DNA from 3 places in the Gracilibacillus saliphilus genome. Region 1 is predicted to be linked to each of the others. Evidence: riboswitches for the same ligand, from Rfam matches in the RefSeq annotation. Region 1 holds a riboswitch; each other region holds the start of a gene.

Region 1 (4,223 bases):
ATCAGCAAGCGGCTGTCTTAGATAAATCATTTAATAATGAGTTTGAGGAAGTTGTTTCATACATAAACAGTGGAAACGAAAATTTGGCAGCTAGTCGAGCAGAAAATGCCAAAGAACTACGCTTACAAGCAGTAGAACATATAGATGAACTAAAAGAGTTACTACATAGCGAGATGGAGGAGGTTTCCAGTCGAGCAAAGGAAAGTCAAAAGGTGGTCTTAACGTCACTGTTCATTGCGATCGTAGTTTCATTAATTATCAGTATTATTCTCATTAGTCTGGTGAATCGGACCATTTCACGTAACCTATCCAAAGTAGTGTCTGTCAGCAATGAAATAGCACAAGGTAACTTACAAATAGAACAGCTAGATTACCAAGCAAATGATGAAATCGGGCAATTGTCAAGTTCTATCAATAAAATGAGTGACTATCTAAAAGGAATGATCCGACAAGTTTCTGAAGTTTCTGATACTGTCAGTGCACAAAGTGAAGAATTAAATCAATCTGCCAATGAGGTGAAGTCTGGAACAGAACAAATTGCTGTCACAATGCAGGAATTGGCGTCTGGTTCCGAAACTCAAGCTAATCTTGCAGGCAATGTATCTAGTAAAATGAGCGAATTTGTACAAAAAGTTTACGAAGCAAATGAAAATGGTGAACAAATCCAATCAGTATCTACAAATGTACTAAATAGAACAGAAGATGGCAGTGGAATGATGAAGTATTCTGTGAAACAAATGGAACGGATTCATACGATTGTTCAAGAAGCTGTAGAGAAAGTCCGTGGTTTGGATGATCAGTCCCAAGAGATTACCAAGCTTGTGTCGGTCATTAAAGATATTTCAGAGCAAACCAATTTATTAGCTTTAAATGCTGCGATCGAAGCGGCACGTGCAGGTGAACATGGAAAAGGATTTGCTGTTGTAGCTGATGAAGTGAGAAAGCTTGCCGAACAAGTAGCTGATTCTGTTTCTGATATCACAGGAATTGTCTCCAATATCCAAAATGAATCTGCTAATGTGTCACAATCGTTAGAAGAAGGGTATGGAGAGGTAGAAGCAGGTACAAACCAAATCAAACAAACAGGAAAAACTTTTGAACAAATTAATAGTTCTATAAGCGAAATGGTAACTAGCATAAAAAAAGTGTCAACAAATCTTTCAGATATGTCAGCTTCGAGTAACGAAATCAATAGCTCAATTGAAGAAATAGCTTCGATATCAGAGCAATCTGCAGCAGGAGTGGAGCAAACTTCTGCATCTGCTCAACAAGCAAGCAGTTCCATGGAAGAAGTATCATCCAATTCCGAGGAATTAGCTAAATTAGCAGAAAAATTAAACAGTCTAGTACGGCAATTTAGATTATGAACAACTTATGGATAAGTTTTGGTGAGTCCATGTCTAATCGTGTTTGCATTTCCAAATATTTGTTAGTATACTAAAATGGAAACTGAATAATTTAACCATTCGGCTAGGGGAGCATGTAGATGCTGAGAGAGGAAATCGACCCTTTGAACCTGATCTAGTTAAAACTAGCGTAGGGAAGTGGAATTGGTAGTTATATAGATTGTTTGATTAGTCTGTACATTACTAACCCATCTCCCTGCATTGGTGATGGGTTTTTCTTATGTAATCTCAAAATTTACTGGCAACTTTCGCAAGTTATCTGGCAACTATGGTGGATTTACTGGCAACTTTCATGACTTCTCTGGCAACTTCTATTCATTAAACAAGGAGAGTGTAAAATGACTACATTGTTTACCGATCGTCTATGGAAAAGAGTGGAACCGATTTGGAATTCATATCTAGAACATCCTTTTGTAAAGGGGTTAGGTGACGGCACACTAGAACAGGAAAAGTTTAAGCATTGGCTAAAGCAAGATTATGTTTATCTAATCGATTATGCAAGATTGTTTGCGATTGGGAGTTCAAAAGCAGAAGACTTGGAGAAAATGGCGACTTTTGCCAAGCTACTACATGGTGTCTTAGATGTGGAAATGGATTTGCACCGTAACTATGCTGCGGAATTCGGTATTTCGAAAGAGGAGCTTGAATCTACAGAACCGTCTGCGATTACTACCGCATATACGAGTTATATGTTGAATTTGTCTCAGCGTGGTGGGGTGGAAAATGTAGTTGCATCGGTACTAGCGTGTGAGTGGAGTTACAATTTTATTGGGAAATCACTGGCTAAATGGCCAGGTGCATTAGACGATAATTTTTACAGCAGTTGGGTAGAAATGTATAGTTCTAATGAATTTACCGCATTAGCGGAAGAAACGAAACAATTAATGAACCAAATTGCAGAAGGCAAGCCAGAGCAGGAATTAGCAAGACTTGAAGAGATTGTGGTGAAGACTAGTCAATTTGAATATATGTTTTGGGATATGGTTGAAAAGAAAGAAGATTGGCCGGTGAATGCCGAATGAACAGAGCATTAACCAATTTAGTAGATGATAGAAAAGATGAATTAAAGTATATTTTATCTGACCTTATCGGTTTTCCTACCGTTAGTCCGCCTGCTAGAAATACGTCTGACATTCAGAAGTATATCGCGGATTATCTAGAAAAATTAGATTTTGACACTGAACGATGGGATGTCTTCCCGAATGATCCTAATCTTGTCGGGATTAAGAAAGGAACAGACTCTGATACATATAATAGCCTGATTATTAACGGGCATATTGATGTAGCGGAGGTGGGAGATGAATCTAGTTGGACAGTGCCTCCGTTCTCTCTTACTGAAAAAGGTAAATATCTGTATGGCCGTGGGGTTTCTGATATGAAAGGGGCTGTTGCATGTGCCTTGTTTGCGACTAAGCTATTACATGAAGAAGGAATTGACTTAAAAGGCGATTTGCAGTTGCAGACGGTAATTGGTGAGGAAGTCGGTGAAGCGGGAACACTTTCTTGTATTGAAAAAGGATATAATGCTGACTTTACGTTAGTTGTTGATGGCAGTAATCGTGAAATCCATGGTCAAGGTGGTGTAATCACAGGTTGGGTTACGGTTAAAAGTAAACGTGTTTATCATGATGCAATGCGTGCGGAATTAAATGAAACAGGCGAGGATGCCAGTGCGATTGAGAAAATGACCAAGGTCATCGAAAGCCTTCGTAATTTAGAGAAGAAATGGGTGGAGACAAAGGAGTACCCTGGCTTTAAAAAAGGTACAACTACTATTAATCCGGCTGTTATAGAAGGGGGACGTCATGCAGCTTTTGTTGCGGATGAATGTCGCCTTTGGATTACGGTTCATTTTTATCCTAATGAAGATTATCGCATTGTTTCGCAAGAAGTAGAGGAATATCTCCATCAATCACTTAAAGACGACTTATGGTTTGAGAAAAATCCGCTTCATTTTGAATGGGGTGGAAAATCTATGATAGAAGATCGTGGTGAGATTTTTCCTTCTGCAGAGATTGATCCAGAGCATCCCGCCATTAAACTTCTCCAAAAGTCACATCAGGATATCGAACAGGAAAAGCCTTTTGTTGGTATGTCGAAGACTGTGACAGATGCTGGGTGGTTTAGTGATGCAGGTATACCAACCGCGATTTATGGTCCAGGTAAATTACATGAAGCACATGCAGTTGATGAAAAAATAGAACTAGAAGAGTTGATTCAATTCACGAAGACATTGTTAACGTTTATTCCGGCTTGGTGTAATACTAAGAAACGATGAGCTAAATAAGTACATGTCAATTACAATGGAAAAGAATACTAATTATATATAAAATTACCCTGCTTAACATGGAAGTTTACAAATGATAAGCAGGGATTTCTTATTTCAAACTAGTATTCTATCAACTGGACAAATGTTTCTGAAGAGTGTCTGAAAACGAGAAGTGAGTAAGTGAAGTAAACAAATAATCATTCCGTGAAAATAAATGATCAGATACCTATCTTCCTTAAAATCAATTTTGTTCATCCTTCTATGAAAATGAAGATTTATTTATATGAAATAAATCGTTATAATGGTGTGGTGCAAAATTTAAAGTTGGCAGGTGATTTATTTCATAGCCATTGGAAAGAAGGCAAGAAATTGACCGAACTTGATATCTATTTATTACTTATTTTGATCATTTTTGGATTTTTGTCTGGTTTCATCGACTCTGTTGCGGGCGGTGGTGGGCTTATCACATTGCCGGTATTGTTATCAAATGGAATGAATCCATCAGCAGCTGTTGCTACGAATAAACTGGTAGGGACGATGGGTTCTTT
Region 2 (4,223 bases), on a different contig from region 1:
TGATTGGCAGCTTTACCGGCCAAAATCATCGCATCAATTTGTTCCGTTGTCAATGTACCAATATTTAAAACGAGGCTACTTGCCATTTGCGCCATTTCTTCTACTTCTTCTTTAGCATTAGCCATCACTGGGGCTGCACCGACAGCATATAATCCATTTGCTGTAAAGTTCATGACGACTTGATTGGTGATATTATGAATCAATGGTTGCTGCTTTCTCACTTCTTCAATTAAATGGCTCACTTAGATACCTCCCTTTGTCCAGGTAAACTTTTTAGCCTGTAGCCCCAATGGTTAGTCGGACCATGCCCACTACCTAATTCGAGAGGGTATTGAATAGCATCAGTAATAAAGTCCTTACCAATAACTACCGCGTCTTTTATCTGCTTACCTTTTGCCAATTCGGCAGTTATCGCAGCCGAAAATGTACAACCTGTACCATGTGTATGCTTCGTTTCAAAACGGTCAGCTTTTAGATAGTAGAAATCTTCACCGTCATATAGAACGTCTACTGCTGCTCCTTCTAAATGACCACCTTTGACAACCGCAGCCTTCGCACCAAGATCATTAACAATTACTTTCGCTGCTTTTTCTGCATCTTGATTATCGTGAATATCGAAACCTACTAGAATTTCTGCTTCTGGTACATTTGGCGTCACCACTGTAGCATGCGGAATCAACGTATTGCGAATGACCTGTCTTGATTTCTCATCCATTAATGAATCACCACTTTTGGCCACCATAACTGGATCAATCACGTAAGGAATATCCGTATTTGCTAATTTTTTAGCTATTAATTCCATCATATCAACAGTAGCGATCATTCCTGTCTTCATTGCTTGTGGTGGAATATCCGTTAAAACGGCATCTAATTGTTTTTCAATAAAATCAATGCTTAAATGCTGTACATCCTGAACACCTAGCGTGTTTTGCGCTACGAGGGAAGTAATCACACTCATTCCGTAAACTTCCTGTTCTTGGAATACTTTTAAATCCGCTTGAATTCCTGCACCACCTGAAGGATCTGTTCCAGCTATTGTGAGTGCTGACGCTACTTTATGCATGTTGCTTCCCCTTTCCAGCAAATGAAAACGGCCATTCTTCCACCTGATAAGCCATTTCCCAGAATAAATACTCTAGCTGACAGCTTTTAATAAAAGCTAATTTAGCTTTCTGTTTCTCTTCTTCTCCAACTTGTTCTGCCCATTTATCTAAACGCTCACACAGTTCCGTTGTCACTGATGCTGTATCTTCCTTAGCGTAAAATGTAATCCACTCATAAAAAGGATGTTCTTCCGTTGGTTGATACTTTTCTTTTAAGTAATGTCCGATCTCTAAATATGTCCAGGGACAAGGTAACAATGCTGCGATTAATTCCCCGATACTTCCTTGTTGTGCGACACTTTTCATATGGGCTACATAATGATTTGCTGTCGGTGGTAAAGGGTATCCTTGCAACTCATCGTAACCAACACCTGCAACCTGACATAAATTATGATGTGGATGAATTTCACTATTCAGGATAAAACCGATCTTTTCATAGAAATATGTCATATCTTCTCTAGTGTTGCTTTTGGCGATGGCGATACCATAGATGTTCATAAAAGCATTGAGATACTCAAAATCTGCTTTCACATAATGAATGATCGCTTCTTTGTGCAAATTTCCTTCTCCAATTCCAACTACAAAAGGGTGTTCAAAAATACCTTGGTAAATATCATCTGCCGCTACACGCAATTCTTGACTAAATGTCATTTCTCCTGCCTCCAGAAAATATATATTTTCATAATAAAAAGCCGCTCGCGGGTAGCGGAGCGGCTTTTGAATAGTCCATATCAAAAATGAGGTGTATGTCGTTCACACACCATCCGACTCCACTTTCCTACGCTGGTCTTAACCAGTTCAGGTTCAAAGGGATCAAGAAATACATTCTTATCTCAGCTGCTCATGCAGCACCCCTAGCGGAATTTCTATTATGAAGTTATTACCAATAAAACACGGATACGGTAAATTGTCAAGTTTAGCCTTACCTATTTAATGATTCCAAATGATTCAATTGGCCATATACGCATTTTAACATCTCCAATAACAGCATCTTCATCTACAAAGCCAAATTCTCGACTATCTTTACTAACTCTCCGATTATCACCTAAAACAAATATTTTCCCTTCAGGAACTTGTTCCTTACCAGTTAATTCTTTTAAAGTAAAATCATTTGTTAGCTTCTGGCCATCAGTCAGTGCTGCTTTCGAGTCATCAAGATACGTCTCTTCATAGAGCTTCCCATTAATATATAAGTTGTCATCTTTCATTTCAATCGTATCACCGGGAAAACCTATTATTCTCTTAACATAATTATCATTTGAATCCGGTGCTTTGAAGGCAATTTCATCAAAGCGATCAATACTACTGATCTTACTCAAAATAATCCGGTCGCCATTTTCTAAATTTGGCATCATCGATTCGCCTTTCACAACGGAAGGAGTAATCAAAAAGTGCCGACACAGAAGCACAATAATAACAGCAACCAACAACGCCTTCAACCATGATAGTAATTCTTTAACGACCTTATTCTCCATTGTAGACCTTCTTTCATCATAGTTAACTTCCACTTGTGATTGATCCACGGTGCGAACCATCCATAAGACCCCCACTAATGGAAGTCTTACTTTATGTATGTTATTCTATTATAATGCGAATTTTACTAATAGTTTCTTACTTATTTTAGCATATTTTGTATGACATTTGTTAATAAAAACATAGAAATAAGGTGAAAAAATGGAAAAAGGTCCACACTTAACAAAAAAGCATTATACGATTCTTTTTATCATTGGCATTATTCTGTTAGCCTTTAATTTAAGACCCGCAATCACTTCAGTCGGTCCTATCATTGGCATCATCCGTGAAGAATTATCGATCAGCAATTGGAGTGCAGGCTTTTTAACCAGCTTGCCGCTCATCGCCTTTGGCTTTATGTCACCCATAGCACCGAGGATTGCCAATCGGACTACTAATGAAAAAGCATTACTATATGGACTTATCACATTATTGATTGGTATTTGGATCCGCTCCACAGCATCCATTACCTTATTATTTGTCGGTACCATATTAATCGGTGTCGGTATTGCGATCATTAATGTTATTTTACCAAGTCTCATTAAAAGTAATTTCCCTGAGAAAATCGGTTTAATGACAGGTGTTTATACAACATCGATGTCCATTTTCGCCGCATTAGCCTCAGGTTTCAGTGTACCACTTACAACAACTGCTGGACTTGGATGGCAATGGTCATTAGCTAGCTGGAGTTTACTCGTGATTATCGGTATAGTTGTCTGGCTTATCGCGATGAACAAAGCGCCCATTAAAGAAGATAAGGAACTATACGAACCGAGCACTGTTCAATTATTGCGTTCACCTGTTGCCTGGCAAGTCACGCTTTTTATGGGATTACAATCTTTCTTATTTTATGTAACGATTTCATGGTTAGCTGAAATATTGATTTCCAATGATTTCTCAGGGTCAGTTGCTGGATGGTATGTAGCATACATGCAATTCATCAGTTTGCCTGCTACTTTCTTTACTCCTGTTATTGCAGGTAAGCTGAAAAACCAACAACCTGTCGTTGCCGTTTTTGGGATGTCAGGCATTATCGGTTATAGCATGCTATATTTTGAACCTGGTATCATAGGGACTACTATTGCGATTACACTAATTGGCATGATGTTAGGAGCTAGCATAAGCTTGGCTTTAGCCTTGCTCGGTCTAAGGACTACTAATGCAAGACAAGCTGCTGAATTATCAGGAATGGCACAATCTTTTGGTTACCTATTAGCATCGATTGGACCGATAGTCATTGGACTTATTTTTGACATTACCAACCATTGGCAGCCTTCTATTATGACGATACTATTTGTTACATTAATCATGACTGTTTTTGGTTTAGGGGCCAGCAGAAACAAGAAAGTATTATAATTCATTTGTGAATTTTTTCATTACGAACGTTTTTGTCCGATATTAAAAGAATTGTAAATTATGAGGAAAGTCACTTTACTGGTCTGTTGATCAGGTATATACTGAATAAATGAATAGAAAAAGGGAGATGGTTGAGTATATGAGAAAATCCCTCATTCTTGTCATGATGATGTTAACCATTTCTCACTTAATCTCATTATCCAATTATCAAGCTGATCTAACATTCAACATCGAATTAAACGATGAACTACA
Region 3 (4,223 bases), on a different contig from region 1:
AACAATTCCAGTAATCATATACAACAAAAAGTTAGGATTATGGACAAACAACAATCCAATAAATAGAGCAGTTAATGTCAATAATTTAAAACTAGGATTTATCTGATGTAACCAGGTTGGTTGGTAACTAATACTAATAGACATACATATCATCCTTCAAGATATTTTCTTGCACTCTGGAAAGATCTAAGATTTCCATAAGTTCCCCATCTTTTATTCGCCATTCCTTCGTTGCATATAATTCAACTATTTCAGGCTGATGGGTAACCATCACAATCGTGATGCCATTTTTTCGGCATTCTTCAAAAAGTTCAAGCATTTGAAAAGTGTTTTTGGCATCTTGACCAAAGGTCGGTTCATCCAAAAGTAGAATATCAACATCTGCAATGGTAGCGGTTGCTACACTTAATCGTTTCTTTTGACCAATAGATAATTGATAGGGATGGTGGTCTTTAACATGATATAAGTTATATCTTTTTAAATGTGCTTCTATCCTATCAGCAAACTCTTCTGGGTGAGCCTCACTATTTTTCAAAGAGTGCTCTAGTTCGGCATAAACACTATTCGTGATAAATTGCAGTTCAGGATTTTGGAACACATACCCCATCTTCCGATAATCACATGTGTTAATATTATCTGATAAAAAATAGTTAATCTCTCCTGATGTTTTAATCAATTGCATTATTGCAAGCATCAACGTACTTTTACCTGAACCATTTTCACCAGTTATCGCTAGCCAGTCACCTCGATGAATCACTGCATCGTTAACATGCATTTTTATTTGTTTTTGGTAGTAACCATGAAAGGAATCCATGGTTATAATCGGTTGATGCATGTTATCATATTGGGCATAATTAGGAAGTTGCCGGGCATAGTCATCCCAAATGTTTGGATACCATATTCCATATTGATACAACTTACTTCGGAATCGATTGAAGATATCGTTCGGTTCACCATCAGCCACTATAGCACCTATTTCATCTAAAATAATGACCCGATCAACTAAGGGTAAAACATGGTCAATTTTATGTTCTACAATCACAACTGTCTTATCTTCTGAAACTTCCTTCAAGGTATCCCAAACTTGTTTCGTGCCAACCTGATCCAGCATAGCAGTTGGTTCATCTAAGAACAACACTTCAGGTTCCAAGGCTAATACCGATGCTATCGCAAGCCGTTGTTTCATACCGCCTGATAATTGTTGGATAGAAACGTGTTGATCCGCTAATTGTAAACCAACCTGATCTAGGTATTGGCTAATTAAGGAAGCCATATTTTGCTGAGGTATGTTTCTATTTTCTAGTACAAAAGCAATCTCCTCATCTACATAAGGCATACAAAACTGGGCATCTGGATCCTGAAAAACCATTCCATACGATTCTGAAATCTTCCGTTTATCAGCTTTAATAGGTACTTCTATCACGTCAGGTATTAAGCCAGCCAATATCTGAAGTAAGGTGGACTTTCCCGATCCTGATGGACCGACAAGCAATACTTTCTCACCTTGTTGAATGGATAGTGAAACATCTTTAAATAATAATGATGTTTCATTTGGATATTTAGCTCGTAAATTTTTCACTTCAAGCATGCCAATTTACCTCATCTCATCTTCGAGTCTTTGATAATCATCATTAGTTACTGGACGGATTGCCTTTGTGACACCTGTTTTGTCCAATGCTTCTACCAAGTAATAAGCAAATACACCCGTAATCAATATCGATCCTACTAATCTGGCAACGATCAATAATGTAAGATTCCATAATGCTAATGAATCGATATAACCATAAAAAACATCTAATAATAGTGATCCTATCGCAGCGCCTATTGCTGCTAGACAAGTAACATACAGACGATAACTCTTATATCGATACATAGCAAAGATTAGTTCACAGCCTAATCCCTGTATAAGACCATATAAAAGGAGTGATATACCCCATTGTCCACCAAATAAAAACTCTCCTTGAGCAGCTGCGAGTTCTGCTAATAAAGCAATACCCGGCTTGCGAATAATCAGAAAAGCTACTGTTGCAGCCATAAACCACATACCGTATATTAACTGATCCACATGTAAACCAAGTATCCCTACAAAGCTGTATAATGGACCCCACAGTTTGTAGATAACACTAAAAATAAAGGCAATAACAATTGTTATTAAAATATCAGTCAAAGTTAATGTTTTTCTCATCTACATCCATCTCCTTTTTTAAATTAAGAATAAGTATTCGTCTAGTCTTACCCGTTCTTGATCACTCACTTAGTTACAGCAAAACCCTCCTCCAAACACAAAAAGCCACTATCCATACATACGTAGAGATAGTGGCTATACTTATCCATATAAAAAGTATTGCAATATATTAGATACTAGCCACTTCCCTACGCTGGTATAAGCCAGATCAGGTTCTAAGGGTCTTAAAGTAGCACTTTAATCTCAGTCTTTAAAAGACACCCCTAGTGGAATGTGTTGATAATATTTAATTCGACTTCATCATATCAAATTTTTCCATATTGTCAAGAAAATTTTTTTGAAAATCAGATTGCATGAATCGATATTTTTTGATATAGTTGGTAACAACGTAAAACAATTAAATATTTTGCTTCAATTTTTATTGAAGTGAGAATAGAGGTGCAAAAACCATTAGTACATAGTGGGAGGCTGGTGTTGCCTGAGAAAGCTATCGAAAGGGGAATTTGCCGAAGTAAAATAAGTATGCATCAGCTTATTTTACTGGTCCTTCATTGAATAAATGCAGGGCTGTCATATAGTGCCACACTATATGGAGGGCTATCTCACGCATCGAATCCAATTTGAATTCCAGATGCAACAATGCCCTCATTGTTGCATCTTTTTATTTTCAATTGGTGATGAGATACCCTCTATTCAATGGAACTAGTCAAATTGTTTTAAATCTTTGAATAGAGGTGGATATATCATGAACTTTGGACGTGTATTAACAGCGATGGTAACTCCCTTTGATCAAAATGGAGAGATTGATTATGGAAAAACAGAACGATTAATTAATTATTTACTACAAAATGGAACTGATGCACTAGTTGTTGCCGGAACAACTGGAGAATCTCCTACACTATCAAAAGAAGAGAAATTATCTCTCATTAAATTTACGGTTAAAGTCGTTAATGGTCGCGTACCTGTCATAGCAGGGACAGGATCAAACAACACTCGTGAATCTATAGAAATGACGAAAAAGGCGGAGACGATTGGTGTAGATGGAGTTATGCTTGTTGCACCCTACTACAATAAACCTTCACAGGAAGGCTTGTATCAACACTTTAAAGTCATTGCGGAATCTACCACACTCCCAGTGATGTTGTATAATATTCCGGGTAGAACTAGTGTAAATGTGAATCCTGAAACGATTATTGAACTTGCTAAAATCGATAATATCGTTTCTGTAAAAGAAGCTAGTGGTAACCTCGATGTGATGACCAAAATCATTCGAGAAACAGACCAGGACTTCTCTCTATACAGTGGTGATGATAATTTGACACTTCCTGCTGTTGCCATTGGTGCAAATGGAATTGTATCAGTCTCTTCACATATCATTGGTAACGAAATGAATGAAATGGTTGCTGCTTGTCAAAATGGCGATTTCTGGAGAGCGCAGGAGTTACATCAATATTTACTCCCAATTATGCAAACGATGTTTATGGCACCAAGTCCTACACCGGTAAAGGCAGCTCTAGGGTTGAATGGTATAGACGTAGGAAATGTCCGTTTACCATTAGTACCATTAAACGAAGAAGAAATGCAAATATTAAGACACCATTTACATTTCCTTCAAGAAAATTATTATGCTGGTTAATATAAAAACAGTTCACTAACTATAAAGTGAACTGTTTTCATTTTTTTCATATAAAGAAAACATTAAACCATTGGTGGCACATTTTTACAATGGGTTAGAAATTGCTATTTATGAGTAAAAACAACCACGTTACCTCATGCTAGCGTTGTAGAGCAGATCTTAGCGAAGCCCGCACACTTCCACTCCTGTGGGAATGGTTTGACCTGAAGATCCACTTTTTCGAGTGGGTTTTGCTCGCAAAAGTTAGCTGAAGGGCAAACCCCACGGAAAGGGAAGTGGGCAGCCGGAGTGGCGGTTAAGCTGTTCAAGTATTTCATAATGGAAGCTAGAGAAATGGTAAATCTTTAGCTTTTAGGACTGAGCGTTTGTTGCTCAGTTTTTCTTATGCTAATTCGGCAATTA

Evidence for each region. Region 1 has a riboswitch for thiamine pyrophosphate ahead of tenA (thiaminase II). Riboswitches for the same ligand answer to the same signal wherever they lie in the genome.
Region 2: linked by a shared signal. The riboswitch ahead of tenA (thiaminase II) and the one ahead of tenA (thiaminase II) in region 1 are both predicted to bind thiamine pyrophosphate.
Region 3: linked by a shared signal. The riboswitch ahead of GHT08_RS13500 (ECF transporter S component) and the one ahead of tenA (thiaminase II) in region 1 are both predicted to bind thiamine pyrophosphate.

What each region holds. Positions count from the first base shown of each region.
Region 1 covers NZ_WJEB01000012.1:34,290-38,512, forward strand. The annotation lists gene GHT08_RS11005 (methyl-accepting chemotaxis protein) at 1-1,367, shown strand, start outside; TPP riboswitch at 1,463-1,560, shown strand; gene tenA (thiaminase II) at 1,745-2,428, shown strand; gene GHT08_RS11015 (acetylornithine deacetylase) at 2,425-3,684, shown strand; gene GHT08_RS11020 (TSUP family transporter) at 4,045-4,223, shown strand, end outside.
Region 2 covers NZ_WJEB01000031.1:19,175-23,397, reverse strand. The annotation lists gene thiM (hydroxyethylthiazole kinase) at 1-242, opposite strand, end outside; gene thiD (bifunctional hydroxymethylpyrimidine kinase/phosphomethylpyrimidine kinase) at 239-1,063, opposite strand; gene tenA (thiaminase II) at 1,056-1,754, opposite strand; TPP riboswitch at 1,862-1,969, opposite strand; gene lepB (signal peptidase I) at 2,030-2,578, opposite strand; gene GHT08_RS17075 (CynX/NimT family MFS transporter) at 2,778-3,971, shown strand; gene GHT08_RS17070 (hypothetical protein) at 4,111-4,223, shown strand, end outside.
Region 3 covers NZ_WJEB01000020.1:22,195-26,417, reverse strand. The annotation lists gene GHT08_RS13510 (energy-coupling factor transporter transmembrane component T family protein) at 1-144, opposite strand, end outside; gene GHT08_RS13505 (ABC transporter ATP-binding protein) at 134-1,588, opposite strand; gene GHT08_RS13500 (ECF transporter S component) at 1,595-2,185, opposite strand; TPP riboswitch at 2,354-2,460, opposite strand; lysine riboswitch at 2,611-2,793, shown strand; gene dapA (4-hydroxy-tetrahydrodipicolinate synthase) at 2,931-3,821, shown strand; gene GHT08_RS13490 (M20 family metallopeptidase) at 4,204-4,223, opposite strand, start outside.